3 regions of the Bacillus luti genome follow, and region 3 is predicted to be linked to each of the others. Evidence: predicted binding sites of a transcription regulator. Region 3 holds the regulator's gene; each other region holds the start of a gene.
What was found. The regulator NrdR, encoded in region 3, represses ribonucleotide reductase genes. The targets are predictions, from matches to a motif close to AACACNATATATNGTGTT.
Positions count from the first base shown of each region.

Region 1: nrdI (class Ib ribonucleoside-diphosphate reductase assembly flavoprotein NrdI) is a predicted target of NrdR. The motif match lies at 3,255-3,272, and genes of this name have one in related genera.
Region 2: EUC40_RS09140 (anaerobic ribonucleoside triphosphate reductase) is a predicted target of NrdR. The motif match lies at 4,838-4,855, and genes of this name have one in related genera.

Region 1 covers NZ_CP040336.1:3,776,998-3,785,007, forward strand. The annotation lists gene nrdF (class 1b ribonucleoside-diphosphate reductase subunit beta) at 1-305, opposite strand, end outside; gene EUC40_RS19170 (ribonucleotide reductase large subunit) at 399-1,295, opposite strand; partial or broken gene EUC40_RS19175 (ribonucleotide reductase N-terminal alpha domain-containing protein) at 1,732-2,859, opposite strand; gene nrdI (class Ib ribonucleoside-diphosphate reductase assembly flavoprotein NrdI) at 2,846-3,205, opposite strand; gene EUC40_RS19185 (hypothetical protein) at 3,682-3,999, opposite strand; gene EUC40_RS19190 (hypothetical protein) at 4,025-4,219, opposite strand; gene EUC40_RS19195 (GNAT family N-acetyltransferase) at 4,464-5,042, shown strand; gene EUC40_RS19200 (histidine phosphatase family protein) at 5,078-5,680, opposite strand; gene EUC40_RS27050 (hypothetical protein) at 5,762-5,920, opposite strand; gene EUC40_RS19205 (YkvS family protein) at 6,176-6,361, shown strand; gene queF (preQ(1) synthase) at 6,410-6,907, opposite strand; gene queE (7-carboxy-7-deazaguanine synthase QueE) at 6,926-7,642, opposite strand; gene queD (6-carboxytetrahydropterin synthase QueD) at 7,635-8,010, opposite strand, start outside.
Region 2 covers NZ_CP040336.1:1,772,264-1,780,273, reverse strand. The annotation lists gene EUC40_RS09160 (CoA-binding protein) at 1-267, opposite strand, end outside; gene EUC40_RS09155 (S1C family serine protease) at 347-1,588, opposite strand; gene EUC40_RS09150 (response regulator transcription factor) at 1,794-2,471, opposite strand; gene nrdG (anaerobic ribonucleoside-triphosphate reductase activating protein) at 2,490-2,942, opposite strand; gene EUC40_RS09140 (anaerobic ribonucleoside triphosphate reductase) at 2,939-4,795, opposite strand; gene plsY (glycerol-3-phosphate 1-O-acyltransferase PlsY) at 5,021-5,617, shown strand; gene EUC40_RS09130 (HesB/YadR/YfhF family protein) at 5,726-6,016, shown strand; gene EUC40_RS09125 (acyl-CoA thioesterase) at 6,044-6,463, opposite strand; gene EUC40_RS09120 (glycoside hydrolase family 18 protein) at 6,573-7,865, shown strand; gene sspN (acid-soluble spore protein SspN) at 7,933-8,010, opposite strand, start outside.
Region 3 covers NZ_CP040336.1:783,887-791,896, forward strand. The annotation lists gene mutM (DNA-formamidopyrimidine glycosylase) at 1-380, shown strand, start outside; gene ytaF (sporulation membrane protein YtaF) at 453-1,085, shown strand; gene coaE (dephospho-CoA kinase) at 1,137-1,739, shown strand; gene EUC40_RS04110 (glyceraldehyde-3-phosphate dehydrogenase) at 1,849-2,877, shown strand; gene speD (adenosylmethionine decarboxylase) at 3,265-3,648, shown strand; gene nrdR (transcriptional regulator NrdR) at 3,936-4,397, shown strand; gene EUC40_RS04125 (replication initiation and membrane attachment family protein) at 4,546-5,952, shown strand; gene dnaI (primosomal protein DnaI) at 5,986-6,924, shown strand; gene ytxC (putative sporulation protein YtxC) at 7,203-8,010, shown strand, end outside.

The DNA.
Region 1 (8,010 bases), 2.2 Mb from region 3:
TGACTGTAACTCTTCGCATGTACTTCTTCCATAGCTCCCATGAAAGCTAATACACTTTTCGCTTGTAAATTTTCAAGATGAACAAGTACAAGTGGCATCCCTTCGCCACCTTGTTTCGTATCTAAAAGTGTTAAACCACCTAATACGCGCTTATAAGCAACCTGCTCTTCTTTTGATAATTGTGCCCAAGTATTTTTGTCAGACGAAACCGCAATTTCTTCTTCTGTCCAAAACTGAGCGATGTTTTGCTTCCAAAACATTAAACTAAAATCATCTTCTTTTTTGTTCCAGTTTACCGCACGCATTCAATCGCCCCTTCTCTAAATAAACATGAAAAATTGATAACTAAGCATGAGCAGGGTTCAGAAAACCCTGCTCATCATGTCTCACTTTTTATATTAAACGGTACAAGCCACGCACTCTTCCACGCTTAATTTACGTGTTCTCGTATAATACAGACTCTTTAAGCCTTTTTTATGTGCATAGATGTAGTAACGTGCTAATTCACGTGTTGAAATATCACTATTAACGTAAAGAATTGTACTAATTCCTTGGTCAATATGCTCTTGAATTTCTGCGATTAAATCAATTAGTTTAAACTGATTCATATCGTAAGAAGATTTATAGTACCAGAACGTATCTTTTGATAAATACGGCATTGGATAATATGTTGTCGCATTCGCATACGTTCTTGATTCGATTTGACTTACGATCGGCATTACGCTTGAAGTTGCATTTTGAACGTAACTGATTGATTGTGTAGGAGCAATGGCAAGACGGTATGAGTTGTATAAACCATTCTTCTGCACTTGCTCTTTTAAACTTGTCCAATCTTCTTTTGTCGGAATATGAATTCCTTCAAATAATTGCTGAACTTTTTCAGTTACTGGGCTATAATCTGTCGTTTCATATTTTTCAAAGTATGTGCCTTTCGCATAATCAGACTTATCGAAGTCTTTAAATGTCTCGCCTTTTTCTTTAGCAATTTCCATACTTTTCTCAATAGAGTAGTAATTTAACATCATAAAGAATGTACGAGCGAACTCTTTCGCTTCTGCACTTTCATAAGCGATTTTGTTTTTTGATAAATATCCGTGTAAGTTCATTGCGCCAAGTCCAACTGAATGAAGCTCATCATTTGCTTTTTTCACAGTTGGTGCATTCGGAATGATCGTCATATCAGAAACAGCTGTTAAAGCTTCCATTCCTGCATGAACTGCTTCACGAATTTCTTTATTTTCCATTACATTTACGATATTTAACGATCCTAAGTTACAGTTAATATCACGACGGATAATGTCCTCTGTACCGTAATCATTTATTTCAGAAGTTTCTTGTAGCTGGAAGATTTCTGTCTCGAATGTTCAACCGAGTTCGCTATTCCTCAGTCCGTTGCTCATGCAACTGCTGTATGTCACCATACAGGACAGACTATATCATCACCTACAGCATTACCTGATTAGGTGCTCCGCTTTTCGAACGCCAATCGCTTGCGCTCTACTCCCATAAGGGATAGTCGTTAGGCTTTTACTTATCTTAAGCTTTCAGAAAGTCTCTTATTACTTTATGTTGTCCGATAACTCTGCTATACAAAATAATAAGATACATTCTGAACTTTTATATTTTCATTCTAAGATAAGATTTAGCACGGTAGGTTACCTCAAATTTGAGGCTTTCCCCGTTTAACGGAGTTTTCGACTAGCATTTCTACTAGAAGGTGCTACATATTTAACACAAGTTCGACATCTTCACAGTTCCAATATCCTTCAGTGGATGTTGGTTATTTGCATTTGATTTAAACATTAAGTATGGGTAACCAGACTCAAGCTGAATCATAGCAATTTTAATAAGCATATCACGTGCACTAATATCTAGTGGCTTCTTCTTCACTTTCGGATTGCTCATTAATTCATCGTACATTTCATCGATATCAATATCATCTAAATGCTTTCCGTATTCTTTATACACCGTATAAGGCGCGAAAACATGGAAAGGTTCGTTTTTCTCAGCAAGCTCGAAGAACTTACTTGGAACGATAATTCCGATTGATAGAGACTGAATACGGCTCTTCTCATCGGCATTTATTTTTTTGGTATCAAGGAATTCAATAATATCCCAATGGAAAATGTTTAAGTATACTGCGCCGGCACCTTTTCGTTGGCCAAGCTGATTCGCATATGAAAACGAATCTTCAAGTAATTTCATAACAGGTACTACACCACTTGCAGCGTTGTCGATACCTTTAATTTGCTCACCACGTGCGCGTAGCTTAGATAAGTTTAAAGCTACTCCCCCGCCGATTTTCGATAATTGCATTGCAGTATTAATGTTAAAGCCGATTGAATTTAAGCTATCGTCCATCTCTAACAAGAAACAAGACACCATTTCTCCTCTTCTGCTTCTTCCCGCATTTAAAAAGGTTGGTGTCGCTGGTTGGTAGTTTTGTTTTACAATCATGCTTGCGAATTGTTTTGCTTTCGCAACATCACCGCGTCCTAAGTATAATGAAACAATTGCTACACGATCTTCATAGCTTTCTAAGTATTGTTTTTGATCATTTGTTTTTAGCGCATAATCTTTGTAGAACTTAGATGCTGCCATATAAGATTGGAACTCGAAGTTTTCACCATAAGCGATGTTATATACCTCTTCTACTTCCTCCAAGCTATACTCGTCCAGAACGTTGTAATAGTAATCATGTTCTTTCATATACTCCATTCGCTCTGCCACGCTATTAAAAGGAACGGTATTCTCTCTAGCTTCTTCCATAAAGACTTCTAATGCCTCTTTATCTTTATGAAGCTGATAAAAACCGTCCTGCATTTGCGTGATTTCATTATTCAGTTCAATGTGTCGCAATCTCCCGCACCCTTTCCTTAAAATATTCTACATCGTTATTTGTTCCTGATAACTCAAATTTTGATACAATAGGCACTTCATATTTAGCAGAAATTTTGTCAGCACTTGCACCGAACATGTCTCCCCAGTTACGATTGCCGCTTGCAGATACGCCTTTTAATTTGTCATTATTGCGCTCTAAAAATTCTAAAACACGTTCTGGTACATTGCCAAAACCTGTTGTATACGTAATTAAAATAAAGTCTTCATCTATTACTAGATCTTCACCAATTTGAACGGCCGGCATATTTAATTTGTGAATGAAACGCTTCACGTTTCCTGTCATAGAATCATATGCAACTAACATTTCCGACCCTCCCTCTCCAATCTATACTCTCTGTATGTTGTTTCTTGATTTCTCTATATATTGTATTACGTTTCAAAATAAGACACAAGATATATGTATAAATTCTTTCTTTTTTTAACTTTTACTTTTCGACACGACAGTCGATTTTTTTCAATACAATGACTATGAAACAACATTCTAAAACTCATGTCAATAAAGTGCTTTTCAAAAAAGTTGTCAACGAATTTAACCTTATTTTAAAAAAAGTTACCAATATATTTTGTCATAAAACGGCAAATGCTGGAGGAATATATTTCTCCAGCATCACGCAAAAAAGAACAGACATTAAACGATAATCTGTTCTAAAAAACGATTACATTTATCAATTTTACTTTATTAAATATTATACATATACTTTCAGTTCTCGTTACATACTAAAAGATAACTATTATAGAAAAAGATTATTATTATGGCATTTCAATTTATTTATAAAAAGATTATTCAGAGTGCTCAATACGTAAAATATCTTTTACAAATATATGATACGGATTCTCATCTTTGTCAATCATTGTACATACAGGAGCTTCTTCATCAAAGTATACAATCATTCCTTCTACGTACTCATATGTATGTTGAACTTGTACTGTTACTTTAATTTCCATCGCTTCTTCATATGCTCTTTTTATTTTTTGAAGCATTTTCGCTGAACATTTTCTTTTCTCTGGATACATAACCATTCCCATAAACCTATTTCCAGCTCTATCTTTCCACATATAATCCCAATGCGGTAATATCCCTTGTTTAAAATCGCCCATAAGTCTCCTCCCCTATATCTTCTAGTTACGAACGTGGCGTTTCTGAATATGTATAAATGACCTGTCCGCCGCGCTGTGCATTCCCAATAATATGTTTAAAATCTTCACGACTAACTACAACTTTCCTGAACGTATAAAATACATCTTTCGTTGCAACATACTCCTTTATTTCACCATTTTTCAGCTGATCCAAAATTGCATTTGCTAATTGTTCATCCATGTATTTCACCTCTATGCAATATTTTATTCTATCGTATATTCTATAGGTCAACAACTGTAAATTTATCCCGTTACTATGTCATAATTTTATTTTCATTTTTTCGCAAATGATATTGCTTACTATATGTCCACTAAATATCATATACTAACATAGCTACTTCCCTATATCAAACATTTCGACATTCCATTATGCAAAGTTCCATACCACTATGCTACAATATATAAATAGAACTAGGAGGGATACTATGATTCGGAAAGCAAAAAAGACAGATGCAAAGGCGATAGCTCCTTTATTGTATAACGCTCTGCACGAAATTGCTGAAAAAATCACAGGGAGCACAGTTGAAACAGAAGTATTACTAGGACTAGAAACATGGTTCTCAAAAGAGAGAAATCGACTGAGCTACGAAAACTGTTTTGTATATGAACAAGACGGGACTGCAGTGGGAATTATTGTCGCTTATCACGGTAGTGACGCAACAATACTTGACGCACCAATTGTACATCACTTAAGAGAATTACATAAAGATACATCCATTACATTAGAAAAAGAAGCTGAGCTTGATGAGTATTACATTGATACATTATCAGTTTCGAGTGCATATGGCGGAAAAGGCATAGGTTCTCAATTAATTGAAGCTGCTGAAATTCATGCAACTGAAAAAGCACATGAAAAAATCGCCTTACTTGTTAATTTAGAAAATACACGTGCTTTTTCATTATACGAAAAGCTAGGTTACAAAAAAGATCAAATCGTTATGCTTGTGGGTGAACCTTACGCCCATCTAGTAAAACCATTAAATACAAAGGTTTCTATATCTTAAAAAGAAAGCACACGATTTATATAAATCGTGTGCTTTTATGTTAAATTCGTATTTAATACAGTCCCATCCATCGCCTCGTGAAATGTATATGTTGTACAACCCCATGGCTTCCTATGGAAAATAGGTGAACCAGACCACCCCATTGCCCTCAGTTCAGTCCCAATCATCGTATTAAAATAACTATGACCTACAAGAGCAATACTTCCATGTACGAGAGCGTAACGGTGCAATAGATGAGCCGCTTGCTTTGCCCTCTCTCTTACTTCCTTATAAGACTCTACATCTTTATGGTAGCCAAGTACCCATAAGGTTCGTCCGATAAACATCCATACGTTAGGTTTACATTTCAACCATTTTGGAGAAAAAAATCGTGAAGGAACCTCTACTTCTCTAAAAAGAGAATTTTGCATAAAAGATAAAGAATCCAACAATTCAGCTGCTGACTGTACAGCACGCCTTTGATCACTCGTTACGACTAATTTTGCTGATTCCATTGCTTCAATTGTTTCCATTGGTATAGAAGCTTTTGTTGTTATAGTATGTGAGTCATATCGTTTCATCCATTCATGAAATGAAATAACTGTCATTGGCTCCATAGTACCATCTAAGCGACCATGACGAATAAAAGAAATCCTCATTCTTTCCACTCTCCATTCATCACTTACGAACTCTATTATGTACTATTTCTTACTGCCATCATATCATGCATAAAAAGAAAGTTATACATTACCACCACTATCATGTGTTATCGATGCATGCACACCATCCAATCCGTCAAAATATGTAGTTCTTTCATGATGCCGGATTTTCTTCAACTGTATATAAGAGAATAAAAATAATAAAATCGCTATAAAGCTCCCCACAATTTCAAACATCATTTTACCGCCCCTAGTTCCTCCCACTTTAGTAGGTCATTGTATATCCTCATTATACTCTTATATAAAGATACTTGCATTTTTATCATTCATCTCCTATCAGCATGTTTTTTCATATATTTTCTTACAAAAAGTGAATATTTTTCGAATTTTTACTTTGAAAACATTTACAAAACAGGAAACATAGTTCAAAATAAAGGAAAATAAAAAATCCCAAATTATTCTTTTTTGGAAAAACTGTAACAAGGAGAGTTGCTTATGCAGATCGCAGAAACTGGAGATATCATCGAATTTAAAGGTGGCATGCAAGGCCGTGTTCAAAAAGTAAATCAAAACTCTGTTATTGTTGATATAACAATTATGGAGAATTTTAGAGAACTAGATATGGAACCTCTTACAGTTGTAAGTCATAAAAACTATACTGTCATTAACCAAAATGCATAATATAATAGAAAGAAAGGGCCTGTATAGTATACAGGCCCTTTCTTTCTATTAACGATTATCAATTGTTTCTGGATATAGATCGTGGTTCATCATGCGGTAGTCTGCCATTTGTTCATACTTCGTTCCTGGGCGACCATAGTTACAGTAAGGATCAATTGAAATGCCACCACGTGGTGTAAATTTCCCCCATACTTCAATGTAACGTGGATCCATTAATTTAATTAAATCGTTCATAATTACGTTCATGCAATCTTCGTGGAAATCACCATGATTACGGAAACTAAATAAATATAACTTTAAAGATTTACTTTCTACCATTCTTTGCTCTGGAATGTAGCTAATATAAATTGTTGCAAAGTCTGGTTGTCCCGTTTTCGGACATAAGCTTGTAAATTCAGGACAGTTGAATTTTACAAAATAATCACGGTTTGGATGATTATTATCAAATACCTCTAAAATTTCTGGGCTATATTCAAATAAATATTTTGTATTTTGATTTCCTAGTAATGTTACATCTTTTAAATCTTCATCTAATCTTCCTGCCATATTAAACATCCCTTCTCGTTATACGCCGCGTTTATTTCCCCATACTAACGCATGAAGCTGAGGCAATACTTTTGCATCATTCATTGCTTTACAATTTATTGCTTTATCAATCAACCACTCATACTTATCTAATAATTTTTTAATAAGCATTGCATCATCCACTGTTTTCGTATCATCGTTCCCTACTTGCAAGAAGAATGGTACATCTGGATAACGTTCGTGCATCTTAACTGCATATTCAAAGTCAGAATCATCAAATACGACTACTTTTAGGCTAATATCTTTTCCTGCTAGTTTTTGAATAACAGCATCTAACTTTTGAAAATCTGTATGCATCGTCGAACTTGGTGGTTTGGGAGAAATCGTTACCTCATCAATTTGAAGTAACCAGTCTTGCCATTTACTCCCCTGCGTTTCGATTGCCGTTCGCATTCCATTCTCTTTTAATATAGAAAGAAGAAACTCAATATTTTTCAGCAATGCTGGATTTCCGCCTGAAATCGTAACATGAGAAAAATTTTCTCCTCCAATTGCAACAAGCTCATTCCAAATATCTTCCGCTGTCATCTGTCTAATTTGATCTTTAGCCGATCCATCCCATGTAAAGGCAGAATCGCACCAAGCGCAGCTATAATCACAGCCAGCTGTACGAATAAACATTGTCTTTTGTCCTACAACCATTCCTTCACCTTGAATAGTTGGACCAAATATTTCTAAGACAGGGATTTTACTCATCGAGCATCCACTCCCGTCTTACTTCCGCATAACTAGTCGGCGTCTCAAATAGACGAACAAATTCAACACGAGCTCCTTTATATTCGTTCGCACGATTATCTTTTGTTAATGCTTCTGCCATCTTTTCATAAATCCAAACGACCATATTTTCAGCAGTTGTATTCATTGCTGGTAACGTTTCGTTTAAATAACGATGATCTAAATAAATTTCAATTTCATTTTTCCAAATTTCTTTTATATCTCCAAAGTCAATTGCAAGGCCTATTTCATTTACATAACCACTAATCCCAAATACAACTTTATATGTGTGACCATGTAAGTTTTTACATTTTCCTTCATAACAGTGTAAATGGTGTGCTGCATCAAAT
Region 2 (8,010 bases), 990 kb from region 3:
AACATCCATTAAAAACTCTGAGCGACGAAATACATTTACAATGTCAACGTGCTCTTTAATATCTTTTAGTGAAGAAACGGCCTTTTCTCCAAGCACCTCATCTACTGTTGGGTTTACTGGAATAATGCGATACCCAGCATCTTGCATTGCTTTTGAAACCATGTACGATGTACGTTCTGGTTTATCCGATAATCCAACAACCGCAATCGTTTTGCTTTTCTTTAATACTTCTCCAATTTCCGTACGAGTTGGGTTTTCAATTTTCATAATTAATCCCTCCTATTCCTTTAGTATAGCCGATAAAGAAAGTCTCTTTCAATATGAAAGAGACTTTCTTTTATTCCGATTATTGATTCTTTGTAGCTGAGTTATCTGCTAAAGTAGCTGTTTTCGTCATTTTTTGACCGTTGCGATAGAATGTAACTTCTACTTTCTCGCCTACTTTTTTCTTTTCATATAAATATTTACGGAACTGAAGTGAATTTTCTACTTTTTGATCATCTAATGCTACTACAAGATCATATTGCTCTAAACCAGCTTTTTCTGCCGGTGATACTGGATAAATTTTACCTAATACAACACCATTTGTTACTTCTTTTGGTACTTTTAATTGGTTTACTGCATAAGCCTGCACATCTTCTAATGAAACTACACCTACTCCAAGAGCTGGGCGTTTCACTACTCCGTCTTTTTCAAGAGATTCAATAACTGGTTTTGCAACATTAATTGGAATCGCAAAACCAATCCCCTCAACTTCTTGCTGCGCAATTTTACTTGAGTTAATTCCAATTAATTCACCGTTTTGGTTAAATAACGCGCCACCACTATTACCAGGGTTAATCGCTGCATCTGTTTGAATAACTTGTGCTTGCCAATCTGGACGTTTGTCCCCATCAATATCTACTGGAATTTCACGTTCTTTACTACTGATAATACCTTCTGTTACACTGCCGTCAAATCCAAGTGGGTTACCGATTGCAATAGCTTTTTCACCGGCACGAAGTTTACTTGAATCACCTAAAGTTGCAACTTTATTAACTGTAGATCCATCAATCTCTACAACTGCTAAGTCTAACCAAGGATCTTTACCAACTAATTTTGCATCCACTTGCTTTCCGTCACTTAGTTTTACAGCAAGTTTATTTGCGCCATCTACTACGTGGTTATTCGTTACAATATACGCTTTATTCCCTGCTTTTTTATAAATAACACCTGATCCTGTACCAGCTGTTTGCTCTTGCCCCGTCTGTTGTATAGCAAATGGATCAACACTTTGTTGCATATTAATTACCCCAACTACAACATCCTTTGCACCTTCAACCATACCTGGTAAATCAGTTTCGCCCTTCACTTTATTAACAACAGGCGCTACAGTACCCTCCACTTGTTGATTAGAATTAAATGACGAAACTGCCGCTCCATTATTTTGCATCCACGGCATGTAAGGTGCTGCAAAACTAATCGAAACCGCCCCGACTACAGCTCCCACTAAACCTGTGAAGAAATACCCTTTTTTACTACCTGATTTTTTCAATTCTCTCGTTTCACTATGCTCTTCATTCAAGTTTGGTCCGTCGTAATATCCCATGTTTTATTTCCCCTCTCTGGTGAATTCGTATTTTCAGTATAGCCACGTTTTGTGTCCTTCTTGTGAACTCATCGTGAAATCCAATTAAAAAAATACTCCTATTTATCATTGTAGACAATAAAAGTATTTTTTGTACATTTCCACCTGCAAAGGAGCATATAAATTTGCTATATTCTCAAACTAAAGTGCATAGCGACCTTTATCATTATTCTTCAAACTTGTAACCCACTCGAATGACAGTACCGATATGCTTTGCTTTATCGCCTAGCTTATTTCGTAGTTTTTTAATATGCGTATCAACTGTTCTGTCATCTCCATAATAATCGTATCCCCATAACTGATCTAATAAATGTTGGCGTGACAATACAATTCCTTTGTTCTCCATTAAATAAACAAGAAGTTCGAATTCTTTATGCGTCAATATAATTTCTTCTCCATCTACTAACACAGTTCTAGATAGTCGATTCACTTCTATTCCAGCTAAAGACATAGTATTTTCTTCTGCTACTCCTACTACGCCGTCTGCACGTTTCAATAACGTCTTCGCGCGAGCTACTAACACTTTCGGGCTAAAAGGTTTTGTTACATACTCATCTGCACCTAATTCGAAACCTAGCAATGTATCATCCTCATCCGAACGTGCTGTCAACATTATAATTGGTACCGCTGATTCTTTTCTAATTCGTCTACAAACAGACCATCCATCTATTTCTGGTAACATAATATCTAACATAATTAAATCAATTTCATGCTCTGCAAATAATTCTAACGCTTTTTTTCCGTCTTCTGCTTCGATTACCTCAAAGCCTTCATTACGAAAATAATCACTAACAATTTCACGTAATCTTCTTTCATCTTCAACAAGTAATACTGTTTTATTCATATAATCTATCCCGCCTTTTTACTCTTTCAATCGAATAATACGTTGATTGGAGCTTCCGCGAAATGGAAGTGCTAAATCTCTTTTCTCGATTTCAAATCTTCCATCGACCAAAACATCCCCGTAATGTAACAACTCTATCATATCATTATTTTGAGAACTCTGTATCTCTTCTAACGTATAACCTGTATACATCCATAAATTTTTCTTCAAATCTTTCACAGCTTTTGCTACTTTTTTCACTTCAGCAGCTTGAAAAAATGGATCTCCACCTGAAAATGTTACATCAGTTAATGGATTACTTTCAATCTCTTTCACAATTTCTTCTACTGTCATTTCAGTTCCATTACAAACATTCCACGATTTCGGATTATGGCAACCGAAACAACGATGCGGACAGCCCGCAAAAAACACGACTGTCCGCAATCCTTCTCCATCTACTACACTGTCATGAATGATGTTCATAACTTTCATTTATGCTTCACCCGATCCATCTCTTCACTACGTTTCGCACTATTCCACTTCGACATATCTCCTACAAGATATCCTGTTATACGGCGAATTCTTTCTATACTAGCTTCGTCTTCATTTCCGCAGCTTGGACATTCATTCCCAATAACCCCGTGATAACTGCAGCACTTACAACGATCAACTGGATGATTAATTGAACCGTATCCAACGCCATTCTCTGCCATCGCTTGTACAATTTGCTTTAATGCTTTTTTGTTATGCATAGCTGTCCCGTCTAGCTCAATATACGTAATATGCCCTCCATTGCATAGAGCATGGAACGGCCCTTCTAAACGAATTTTTTTTATCGCTTGAATGTTATAATAAACTGGAATATGGAATGAATTCGTATAATAATTATGATTCGTTATACCGCTAATCACCCCAAATTCTTCTCTATCCTTTTTCACAAACTTACCTGATAGCCCTTCCGCAGGAGTTGCAATTACTGAGAAATTCAGTTCATGTTCTTCTGTCGCTTTATCCATTCTATCTCTCATAAAGGAAATGATTTCATACCCGAGTTTCCATGATTCTTCATCTTCTCCATGATGCTTTCCGGTTAAAGCTACTAAGCACTCCGCAAGACCGATAAAACCAAGACTTAACGTCCCTTGCTTTAAAATGGATGCTACAGAATCTTCAGGCTGTAACTTTTCTCCACCGCGCCATACACCTTGTGAATATAAAAATCGAAAATCTCTTGCTCGCTTCGTACATTGATACGCGAATCTCTCTAATAGTTGCTTAATTCCTAAATCTAAGTAATAATTTAACGCTTCAAAAAACGCTTCTTTTGAACCACTAATTAACGCTAATTTCACTAAATTTATAGACGTAAATGATAAATTTCCTCTTCCAATCGCTGTTTCTTCTCCATGTATGTTAGACATAACACGGGTACGGCATCCCATATAACATACTTCACTTTCTGGTCGTCCGTCATAATGCATGGCATTAAATGGCGCATCTAAAAATGAAAAGTTAGGGAATAATCGTTCAGCCGTTGTCTCTAATGCTAATTCAAATAAATCATAGTTCGGATCACATTCTTCAAAGTTCACACCTTTTTTCATTTTAAAAATTTGAATAGGAAAAATCGGTGTTTCTCCTTTACCAAGACCAGCTTGTGTCGCTTTTAAAAGCTGTCTAACTAGTAATCGCCCCTCTTTTGACGTGTCTGTTCCATAATTAATAGAAATAAACGGTACTTGTCCCCCGCCCCTACTGTGCATACTATTTGAATTATGAATGAAAGCTTCACACGCTTGATACGTATCATTTTCTGTTTCTTTCCATGCAAATTCTTCTCTTTGTTCTTTCGTAAGCGGATATGACTGTAATCGATTTTTATGTCGCTCTACTGTTTTTCTTACATAGGGAGCTAAATCAATATCAAAGAGAGCAAACGATTGACCACCGTGTTGCATATTTTGATTCGCTTGAAAAATAATAGAAGAAAGAGCCAATGCACTTTTTATATCTTGTGGTTGTCTCATATGTCCATGTCCAGTATGAAAGCCGTTAGCAAGCATTTGCGCTAGCGGGATTTGCGAACAAGTCGTCGTTCCTGTCGCATAAAAATCTAAATCATGTGGATATAATATATTTTGATTTATCGCTTTTTTCACTTGATCTGACAATAAATTTTCAACTGCATAATATTTCGCACTCTCAGATGCGAACGTTCCCATTACTCCCATTGGAGAGCGGCCGTCTACATTTGCATTTTCTTGCATTAAATCTTGCTCATTACCGTGGACAATCGTCTCAAATACTTTCATTAATTCTTCTCCACGTACATTTTGTTGTAACATTTATAACCCTCCACCAATATGTTGTTGTCTTTTGATTAAAATGTTACAACATATAGTCTTACTGTTTCTGTGAGAAATGTAACATTCCTGTGAAATTTTTTTCACGAATTAATGAATTTTTCATTTATAAAAAAGAAATGTGCTCTTTACAAATGTATGGTACAATATACGGGAAAAACTCTTTTTACCCTTTATCAACACATTTGAATAAAGGAGACTGAACTTATGGTTACTACATATCTTTTATTTATCGTTGCCTACTTACTTGGATCAATTCCATTTGCACTAGTTGTTGGGAAAATCGGCTATGGAATCGACATTCGTGAGCACGGGAGCGGTAATTTAGGCGGAACAAATACATTCCGCACATTAGGGAAAAAAGCAGGTTTTACCGTTACAATTGCTGACATTTTAAAAGGTACATTAGCAACAGGTCTACCGATGATTTTCGGGCTAGATGTTCACCCACTATGGTTTGGATTAGCAGCTGTTCTTGGACATGTATATCCAATCTTTGCGAAATTCCGCGGGGGTAAAGCCGTTGCAACTTCAGCAGGCGTGTTATTATGCTACTCACCAGTTGTTTTTGCAATATTAGCTGTTGTATTTTTCACCCTTTTATTTACAACAAGATACGTATCACTTTCTTCTATGGTAACAGCTGTTGTGGCTGTTATTGCATCCATTGTTAGCGGGGATAAAATCTTCATTATTGCGATGTGTTTATTAGCAGGTATGGTTATTTATAAACACCGTGCAAATATCGGCCGAATTATAAATAAAACTGAACCGAAAGCAAACTTTTCAAAAAAGCAAAAATAAGATCGTAACCCACATAACGCAAAAAGAAAACGTGAAGCATATTAATAGCGTCTTTTTGCGTTATTTTTTATACTAAAGAAAAAGCAACATAATTTGGAGGAACTATACATGAATCTTTCCGTAACAAAAGAAGCAGCACAATGGTATAAAAACGAATTAAACTTACAATCAGGTGAAACACTACGCCTTTTCGTACAATACGGCGGTTGCAGTACGGTGCAAAAGGGACTTTCTTTAGGTATTCGTAAAGATGATCCTGCACATCCTGCTGTTCAAACTCAAGAAGAAGGTATTAACTTCTTTATTGAAGGCGATGATGAGTGGTTCTTCGATGGACATAATTTATCTGTTACATTTAACGACGGTGATGATTTCCCTCAATTTAATTATGAAAAATAAAAAAGCGTGGCAGATGCCACGCTTTTTTTATTTTTTCTTAATTTCCTCGTATTTCGCATACCACTCAGGATAGAACTTTTTAAATGATACGGGCCTGAATCCTTCTTTTTTCGCACAAATATTCGTCGTACTCGCAGTAATACAAAGGTCTCCATCGCCATTATAAATTTCATATCCATATACAACGCGAAGCGGGCTCACAGTGTCCACCCACGTTTTCACAATTGCCTTTTCACCGTAGCGCATCGCTTTACGATATGAAATTTGCAAGTCTAACACAGGAGAAATAATGCCCTCTTTCTCCATTTCAACATATGAAAATCCTAAATCTTGTATAAGTTTCGTACGGCCTAGTTCAAGCCACACTAAATAATTTGAATGGTAAACAACACCCATTTGATCTGTTTCCGCATAACGGATTTCAACTTCATGTTCTGCTACAAACATATGTATTCGCCTTCTTTCACTTCTGCTACCTTGCATACATTTAATCATAATACAGCGGAATCAAAAATAAAATAAAAACAGTGAATCTTTTACCGAAAGGAGCAAGCATATGATTCAAATTGTAACTGTTCGTAGCGGGGATAGCGTATATAGCTTGGCATCAAAATACGGATCCACACCTGACGAAATAGTAAAGGACAATGGACTAAATCCAGCTGAAACACTCGTTGTTGGTCAGGCGTTGATTGTGAATACAAAAGGGAATAATTATTATGTACAGCCTGGTGATAGCCTGTATCGAATCTCTCAAACATATAACGTTCCTCTCGCTAGTTTAGCTAAAGTGAATAACTTATCTTTAAAATCCATTCTCCATGTCGGACAGCAATTGTATATACCAAAAGGGACAAAAAGATCTGTAGAATCTATCGCATATTTACAACCTTCAACAATACCTATTAAAGAAAGCTTAGTTAATGCTACACGTGCCATTAATCCATTTTTAACATATTTAGCCTACTTTAGTTTCGAAGCAAAAAGAGATGGCACATTAAAAGAACCAACGGAAACAGCTAAAATCGCTACTATTGCAACACAAGGTAAAACCATCCCTATGCTCGTTATTACAAATATCGAAAATGGAAATTTCAGTGCTGATCTAACATCGGTTATTTTACGTGATGCATCAATTCAAAACAAATTTATTACGAACATTTTGCAAACAGCTGAAAAGTACGGGATGCGCGACATTCATTTCGATTTCGAAAATGTGGCACCTGAAGATCGCGAAGCGTATAATCGCTTTTTAAGAAATGTGAAAACACGTTTACCTAACGGATACACACTCAGTACAACACTTGTACCGAAAACGAGCTCCAATCAAAAAGGAAAATTCTTTGAAGCACATGACTATAAAGCCCAAGGGCAAATTGTTGATTTCGTTGTCATTATGACATATGACTGGGGTTGGCAAGGCGGCCCACCGATGGCTATCTCTCCTATCGGTCCAGTAAAAGAAGTACTTCAATACGCAAAATCTCAAATGCCTCCACAAAAAATTATGATGGGGCAAAATTTATACGGATTCGATTGGAAACTACCGTTCAAACAAGGAAATCCACCTGCAAAAGCAATTAGCTCTGTCGCCGCTGTTGCACTAGCTCGTAAATACAATGTTCCTATTCGCTATGACTTCACAGCTCAAGCTCCTCATTTTAATTATTTCGATGAGAATGGTGTACAACACGAAGTTTGGTTTGAAGATTCACGTTCTGTTCAAAGTAAATTCAATTTAATGAAGGAACAAGGTATAGGCGGTATTAGCTATTGGAAGATCGGTTTACCATTTCCACAAAATTGGCGTTTACTCGTTGAAAACTTTACGATTACGAAAAAGGGCTGACTCATGTCAGCCCTTTTTTACTATTAAAAATCCGTCACAAAAAGAAGAATGATAACATTCTCCTTTTTTAACCGTTATCAACAATCGGTTGTTTGCCCGTTTGGTCTTGCATTTGCTTCCCTTTATTGCCACCAGCTTTTTTTGA
Region 3 (8,010 bases):
GATTGCAAAAGACAAATCGCAAAATAAAAGTCGTATTATTAGACCAACGCCTTTTAGTAGGGCTTGGAAATATATATGTAGATGAAGTTTTATTCCGTTCTCAAATTCATCCAGAACGAGAAGCGTCGTCTTTAACAGAAGAAGAAATCGAGAGAGTGTACGAAGCGATTGTTACAACGCTAGGCGAAGCAGTGAAGCGAGGCGGAAGTACAATTAGAACGTATATTAATTCGCAAGGACAAATTGGTTCATTCCAAGAACTTCTAAATGTATATGGGAAAAAGGGAGAACCATGTGTGACTTGCGGTACGATTTTAGAAAAAACAGTTGTTGGCGGGAGAGGAACGCATTACTGCCCAATTTGTCAGCCTAGAATATAGAAAAGAGATAACATCGGATAGGCATTTGTCATATACATACAGCAGAGCTATGTATAAGGGAGGAGCTTACCGATGTACCTTTATTTATCTCTTATTTTATTAGCTTTTACATTAAGCTTAGATAGCTGTAGTGTAGGGCTAACATATGGTTTAAGAAGCGTAAGAATTCCACTAAGATCAATTATAATTATCGGAATTTGTTCAGCGGCTGTTATGCTTGTTTCAATGGGAATTGGACATATGATCGCGAAAGTTTTTTCACCTGTTATCGCAACGCGTATCGGTGGGCTTGTTCTTATTGGAATAGGGATTTGGGTATTATACCAATTTTTTCGGAGTGATAAAAAAGAAGAACCGAAGCAAGAGGAGAAGGTCTGGAAATTAGAGATTGCTTCACTAGGACTAGTGATTCAAATTTTACGGAAACCGACTGTTGCAGATTTTGATAAATCGGGTACTATTTCTGCAGGAGAAGCATTACTTCTCGGTATAGCTCTTTCTGTAGATTCGTTTGGTGCTGGAATTGGCGCATCTTTATTAGGTTATGCACCTGCTATGATGGCGATATTAGTCGCAGTAATGAGTTCTTTATTTTTATTTATTGGAATGAAGCTTGGTACGGTTTTATCGAATATGAAATGGTTGCAAAAATTTACATTCCTGCCTGGGGTATTACTCATCATTATTGGAATTTGGAAAATGTAAGTATGGGCGTGGAACATTAGTTTCGCGCCTTTTATTATGAGGAGGATTATTATGACAGTAGTAATTGGATTAACGGGAGGCATTGCAAGCGGAAAAAGTACGGTATCAGAAATGTTTCGTGAGCTAAGTATACCAGTTATTGATGCAGATGTTATTGCAAGAGAAGTTGTAGAACAAGGAAAACCAGCATATAACAAAATTGTAGAGACATTTGGAACGGAAGTGTTACAACAAGATGGGGAACTGGATCGTCCAAAATTGGGAAGCATCGTTTTCTATAATGAAGAAAAACGATTGCAGTTAAATAAAATTGTGCATCCTGCAGTACGTGAAGAAATGAATACACAAAAAGAAATGTACATAAAAAAAGGTGTGCAAGCGATTGTGTTAGATATCCCGCTATTGTTTGAAAGTAAATTAACAAGTCTTGTGGATCGTGTTTTAGTTGTAGCAGTTACGCCGAATACACAATTAAATCGCTTAATGAAACGAAATAACTTTTCAGAGAAAGAAGCAACGGCTCGTATTCAATCTCAGATGCCATTAGAAGAAAAAGTGAAAAATGCAGATGAAGTGATAAATAATGATGGCACAATTATGGGAACGAAAACACAATTACAGGTAATTTTAAAGAAATGGAACATTATTGACTAAAAAATTGTGAAATTAGTGAAAATGCTTAGTGACATATCTCCTTTTTGTGTTATACTATTATTGGGATTGGAGATAAATAGTATAACGCATTCAAGGGGGATAACATATTATGACTCGTGTGGCAATTAATGGATTTGGACGTATTGGGAGAATGGTATTTCGTCAGGCAATAAAAGAAAGCGCATTCGAAATTGTAGCAATCAATGCAAGCTATCCATCTGAAACGTTAGCACATTTAATTAAATATGATACAGTTCACGGCAAGTTTGACGGAACAGTAGAAGCATTTGAAGATCACTTATTAGTTGATGGGAAAATGATTCGCCTTTTAAACAACCGCGATCCAAAGGAATTGCCTTGGACAGATCTAGGTGTTGAAGTCGTAATTGAAGCAACTGGTAAATTTAATTCAAAAGAAAAAGCAATTCTTCACGTTGAAGCTGGAGCGAAAAAAGTTATTTTAACAGCGCCTGGTAAAAATGAAGATGTAACAATTGTAGTTGGTGTGAACGAAGACCAATTAGATATTACAAAACATACTGTTATTTCAAATGCATCTTGTACAACAAACTGTTTAGCACCTGTTGTGAAGGTGTTAGATGAGCAGTTCGGAATTGAAAACGGTTTAATGACAACTGTTCACGCTTATACAAATGACCAAAAAAATATTGATAACCCACATAAAGATTTAAGAAGAGCACGTGCTTGCGGACAATCAATTATTCCGACAACTACAGGTGCTGCGAAAGCGCTAGCAAAAGTTCTTCCGCATTTAAACGGAAAACTTCACGGTATGGCACTTCGTGTACCGACGCCAAACGTGTCTCTTGTTGACTTAGTAGTAGATGTAAAACGTGATGTGACAGTTGAAGCTATTAATGATGCATTCAAAACTGTTGCCAACGGTGCGTTAAAAGGCATCGTAGAGTTCAGTGAAGAGCCATTAGTATCTATCGACTTTAATACAAATACACACTCAGCTATTATCGATGGTTTATCTACAATGGTAATGGGTGAGCGTAAAGTGAAAGTACTTGCTTGGTATGATAACGAGTGGGGCTACTCTCGTCGTGTTGTAGACCTTGTAACGTTAGTTGTTGACGAATTAGCGAAACAAAAAAACGTGCAACATATTTAAGTGAATAAGGGAGAGGGCAGGTGAATATTTGCCCTCTTTTTTTAATTTTTTCTGAAAAGGAAAAAAATTATACGAGTATATTTTAAAAAGTGGACATACCACAAAGCGTTGGGATTACTGCATTCGTGAATCATTTCTTTTTTTTAGGGAAAAGTAAAGAGGAAAATATGACAGAAAATCGAAAAAACTGTTGTTGCAAAATGAAAATAAACAAAGTATACTAACACTCGTAAACTTAAGAGCTGAGGTACGTAGTCACTACTTAAAGGGTTAGGACCTCTCTGGACTAACTTTCCCCCGTGGTAGTGGAGCAAGCCAAATTGCAAATTAGTTTTCAATTCGAACAGTTAGAATAAATTTACAAGGGGGAACTGTAGAATGGATACTATGGATACGATGGGTCGTCACGTGATCGCTGAACTTTGGGATTGCGATTTCGACAAGCTTAATGACATGCCGTATATTGAACAATTATTTGTGGATGCAGCACTAAGAGCTGGTGCTGAAGTACGTGAGGTTGCTTTTCATAAATTTGCACCACAAGGTGTAAGTGGAGTAGTAATTATCTCGGAATCACATTTAACAATTCATAGCTTTCCGGAGCACGGTTACGCAAGTATTGATGTTTATACTTGTGGGGATCGTATTGATCCAAATGTTGCTGCAGAATATATTGCAGAAGGTTTAAACGCGAAAACGCGTGAGAGCATCGAGCTTCCTCGAGGCACTGGTAGCTTCGAAATTAAGCAGAGAGAAACAAAAGCTCTTTAAAAAAGAACATAATTGATTTAAAATGTAAAGAGGTGTATAATGCACCTCTTTTTTAGTTTATAAAAAAGGAAAACATAACGTACTTGTTAGTTGGATAAATTGAAATTTTACAAATAAGTTAGTGTCGCATCTACCATCTCATTTTGTTGAAAAACTTGATGATGAAATAATGCGTTGAAACTTAAAGTGGTAAGAGCGTTAGAATGAGTTATATAATATTGTATATATATTTTTAGGTGAAGTGAGTAGAGAGAAAATAAAGATTATAGTGTAAAGGAGTGAATATATTGCGTTGTCCATCCTGTTCTCATAATGGCACAAGAGTGTTAGATTCGCGTCCGGTAGACGAGGGGCGCTCTATTCGAAGAAGGAGAGAGTGTGAAAGTTGTTTAAGTCGCTTTACGACATTTGAAAGAGTAGAAGAGTCGCCTCTTATCGTTGTTAAAAAAGAAGGTACACGGGAAGAGTTTAATAAAGAAAAGATTTTACGTGGTTTAATTAAAGCGTGTGAAAAAAGACCGGTATCTTTAAGACAATTAGAGGAAGTAACACAAAGTGTGGAGCGTGAACTTCGTAATTTAGGTATTTCAGAAGTGAAAAGTGATATGATTGGTGAAATAGTTATGGAAGAGCTTCGTGATATCGATGATGTTGCTTACGTGCGTTTTGCTTCTGTATATCGTCAATTTAAAGATTTAAATGTATTTATTGAAGAATTAAAAGATATACTGCAAAAAGAAAGAGAATAGAAGCCCAATTCCGTTCTCTTTACATACTGTAAGTAATGAGATAAGAGAGCTAGAAGCGTAAGCTAATAGCTCTTTTTCGCTAATAAAATATATAATGAAGATAGAATGAATTTAAGGATAGATTGAATGAGAGAAAGGAAAAGCAAGAATGGAAAAACAGTCATGGATGGAGCTATTGCCGATTGATCGTTACAAAGTAAGTGCGAAAGGGCTACTACATAATTACGACCGAAAAGTGTTAACAATGTTGTATCAGCCGTTAATAGGTAGTAGAGCTTTTAGTTTATACATGACGCTATGGGGAGAGTTAGAGCAGGATCGTGTATTTGGAAAAGAGAATACACATCATTCCCTTATGGTGACTATGCAAATGCAACTTCCTGAAATATATGAGGAGCGAGTGAAGTTAGAGGCGATTGGGCTTTTAAAGGTATATATTAAGAAAGAAAAAGATATTCGAATGTTTATATACGAGTTGCAACCGCCTTTATCTCCGAAGCAGTTTTTTGATGATATTGTTTTAAGTATCTTTTTATACAATCGATTGAGTCGGACAAAATATAATCAAGTAAAGCAATATTTCTTAGAAGAAGAATTTGATTTTGTTTCTTATGAAAATGTTACGCGCTCTTTCAATGATGTGTTCGGATCGTTTAATCCAGGGCAGCTTGAGCATGCGCAAGAAGACCTTCGTATTCCAAAAACGACAACTATGCCAAGTAATGAGAAGGGAGACGCTCCGGAAGTTTGGAATGATTTCTTTGATTTCTCCTTATTTGTAGACGGCTTGTCTGCTCTTGTTCCTAAAAAGGCGATTACAGATCAAGTGCGAGAATGTGTCATTACACTTGCTTACGTGTATGGTGTAGATGTGTTATCGATGCAAAATATCGTTCTTGGTGCGGTGACAGAGATGCAGACCATTGATATTGAAAGGCTTAGAAAAGGAGCGCGTGATTGGTATCAGTTCGAAAACGGTCAAGCGTTACCTGTATTAAGTGAAAGAGTACAGCCTCACGCTGCACGTATGATGAAAGAGAAAGAGCCTTCTACACAAGAAGAGATGTTAATCAAACAGTTAGAGGAAATCTCACCAAAACAACTATTGAAAGAAATCTCTGGTGGTGCAGAGGCCACGAAGGCTGACTTGCAAATCGTTGAAGATGTAATGATGAACCAAAAGTTAACGCCAGGTGTTGTGAATGTACTTATTTATTACGTTATGCTACGCTCAGATATGAAGCTTGCGAAAACGTATGTGGAGAAGATTGCTGGTCATTGGGCGCGTAAAAAGGTTGGCACAGTAGCTGAAGCGATGGCACTGGCGAAAGAGGAAAACCGTCAATATCAAGAGTGGGCTGAGACGAAGAAAAAAGGTCGTACGTCGAAGAAAACGGTACGAAAAGAAATGGTACCAGATTGGCTGAAAGAAGAGCCGAAAGAACAAGAGAAAGAAACTGTGAAAAAAGATGTAAGTGTTGAAAAAGGTGCAAGTACGTTAGAAGATGAACGAAAACGACTAGAAGAAGTGTTGAAAAAATATAAGCGTGATTAATAGAAGAGAATGAACGCTCTTTGAGGTGAGAAAATGGAGCATATTCAAAATTCATTTGCAAAGTTAATGGAAAATAAAAATTTTAAAAATAGATATGAAGTATTAAAGGCGGAAGTAATGGCACATCCGCGTGTGAAAGCATTTATAGACGAACATCAAGGTGAAGTAACAACTTCTATGATTGAGCGTAGTCTTGTGAAATTATACGAATATATTGGACAAAGTGTAGGTTGCGCGGATTGTCCGGATTTAGGTTCGTGTAAAAACATGCTGCAAGGATATGAGCCAAAGCTTGTTATTCAAGGTAAGATGATTGATATTCAATATGATCGCTGCATTAGAAAAGTAGCGTATGACGAGAGGAAAAAATACGAAAAACTCGTTCAAAGTGTATATATGCCAAATGATATTTTACAGGCAACGATGGAGAATTTAGATCCTTCCGATTTAGATGCACGTATCCATGCAATCGGAGCGGCGAATGAATTTTTAAGTACATATGAACCAGGTAAAAAAGTACAAGGTTTATATTTGTACGGTAAATTTGGTGTAGGAAAAACGTATTTATTAGGAGCAATCGCGAATGAACTTGCTCGAAAGAAAATAAGCTCGATGCTTGTATACTTCCCAGAATTTTTACGTGAAATTAAAAGTTCGATTCAAGATAATTCGATTGGGGAAAAAATTGATGCCGTTAAACGTGTACAAGTGCTAATGTTAGATGATATTGGAGCGGAAGCGATGTCGAGCTTTGTACGTGACGACGTGCTCGGCGCAATCTTACAATTCCGTATGCTAGAAAACTTGCCAACGTTCTTTACGTCTAACTTTGATTTCAAGGAGCTGGAACATCATTTAACGTATACACAACGTGGTGAAGCGGAAGAAATGAAAGCAGCTCGTATTATGGAAAGGATTAAATATTTAGCGAAACCAATTTCAATTGGCGGGAAAAACCGTCGTCATAAGTAAAAGAGCGAGCTGAGAAGCTTGCTCTTTTTTCGTTTTGAACGCATTATACACTAGCTGAATTGTAAAATGAAAAGTTCTTATAGAAAATTCATTGTAGCTTGTATCATTTTTTTCTCCCTCCCTTAATATATATAAAATTAGCAAGCCATATCGAGTGGATCTTCTAACGATAGGAAATGAAATTCTACTAAGAGTGAACTTCATGCGGAACGGACTCTTATAGGACTTGTAACGTATAGATACAATCCTTTAGAGCGGGGATAAAAGGGGGGACAAAAGTGATTGAAATTTGCTTCGAAGAAAAAAATGATGCTATGCACGTATATAAACAACTACTGAAAAGAGCGGAAATGTTATATAAGGAAACGAGTGTGTACTTGCAGGAACAGAAAGTTGTGATTCACATACCAGTGCGTGAATCGAATTATATTGAAAAGATTTTATTACCAGTAATGGTGTATTTCATTGTGAATGTGAAACAAAATGAGTGGATATATACAATCCTAAAAGAAAAGTTTTTTTATGAAGAACAAGAAGAGTGTCATCAAATATTGCATATGGCACAGGAGATTTTAAAGGGAAGAAGAAAAGGTGTAGCGCAGGATTTAACACGCAATGCATTTGAATCATACATTAAGTCTTCTTTAAATAATTGGATTTGTGACCCGCTCTCATTCTCGTTTACATCATATGTTCGTTTTCGTCTTCGTACATATAGGGAAATGGTAGCTAAGCTTGCGGAAGTGGCGATTGATGAGTATAAGATGGAACAAGAGTATCAAATGTTCATTGAGACGCTTCGGCAACAAGTGAGTAGTCGGAAATCACGTTTGTCCTGTGTGCACCTTATTTTTGATGAAAGCTTTATTTTTTATGATGATAAAGGTAGACGTTTAAAACAGGAGAGATTGGTCCAATATATAGATGAAGAATTATTAAAGCAAAAGGATGTATATATTGATACGAAAATAATTGCACCACTTCTTTCTATTTCGCCGAAAAAAATTTATTTATATACGAAAGAACAAGATCACAATATGATTATTACGTTGCGAAACGTATTTCAAGAACGAGTACAATTACATG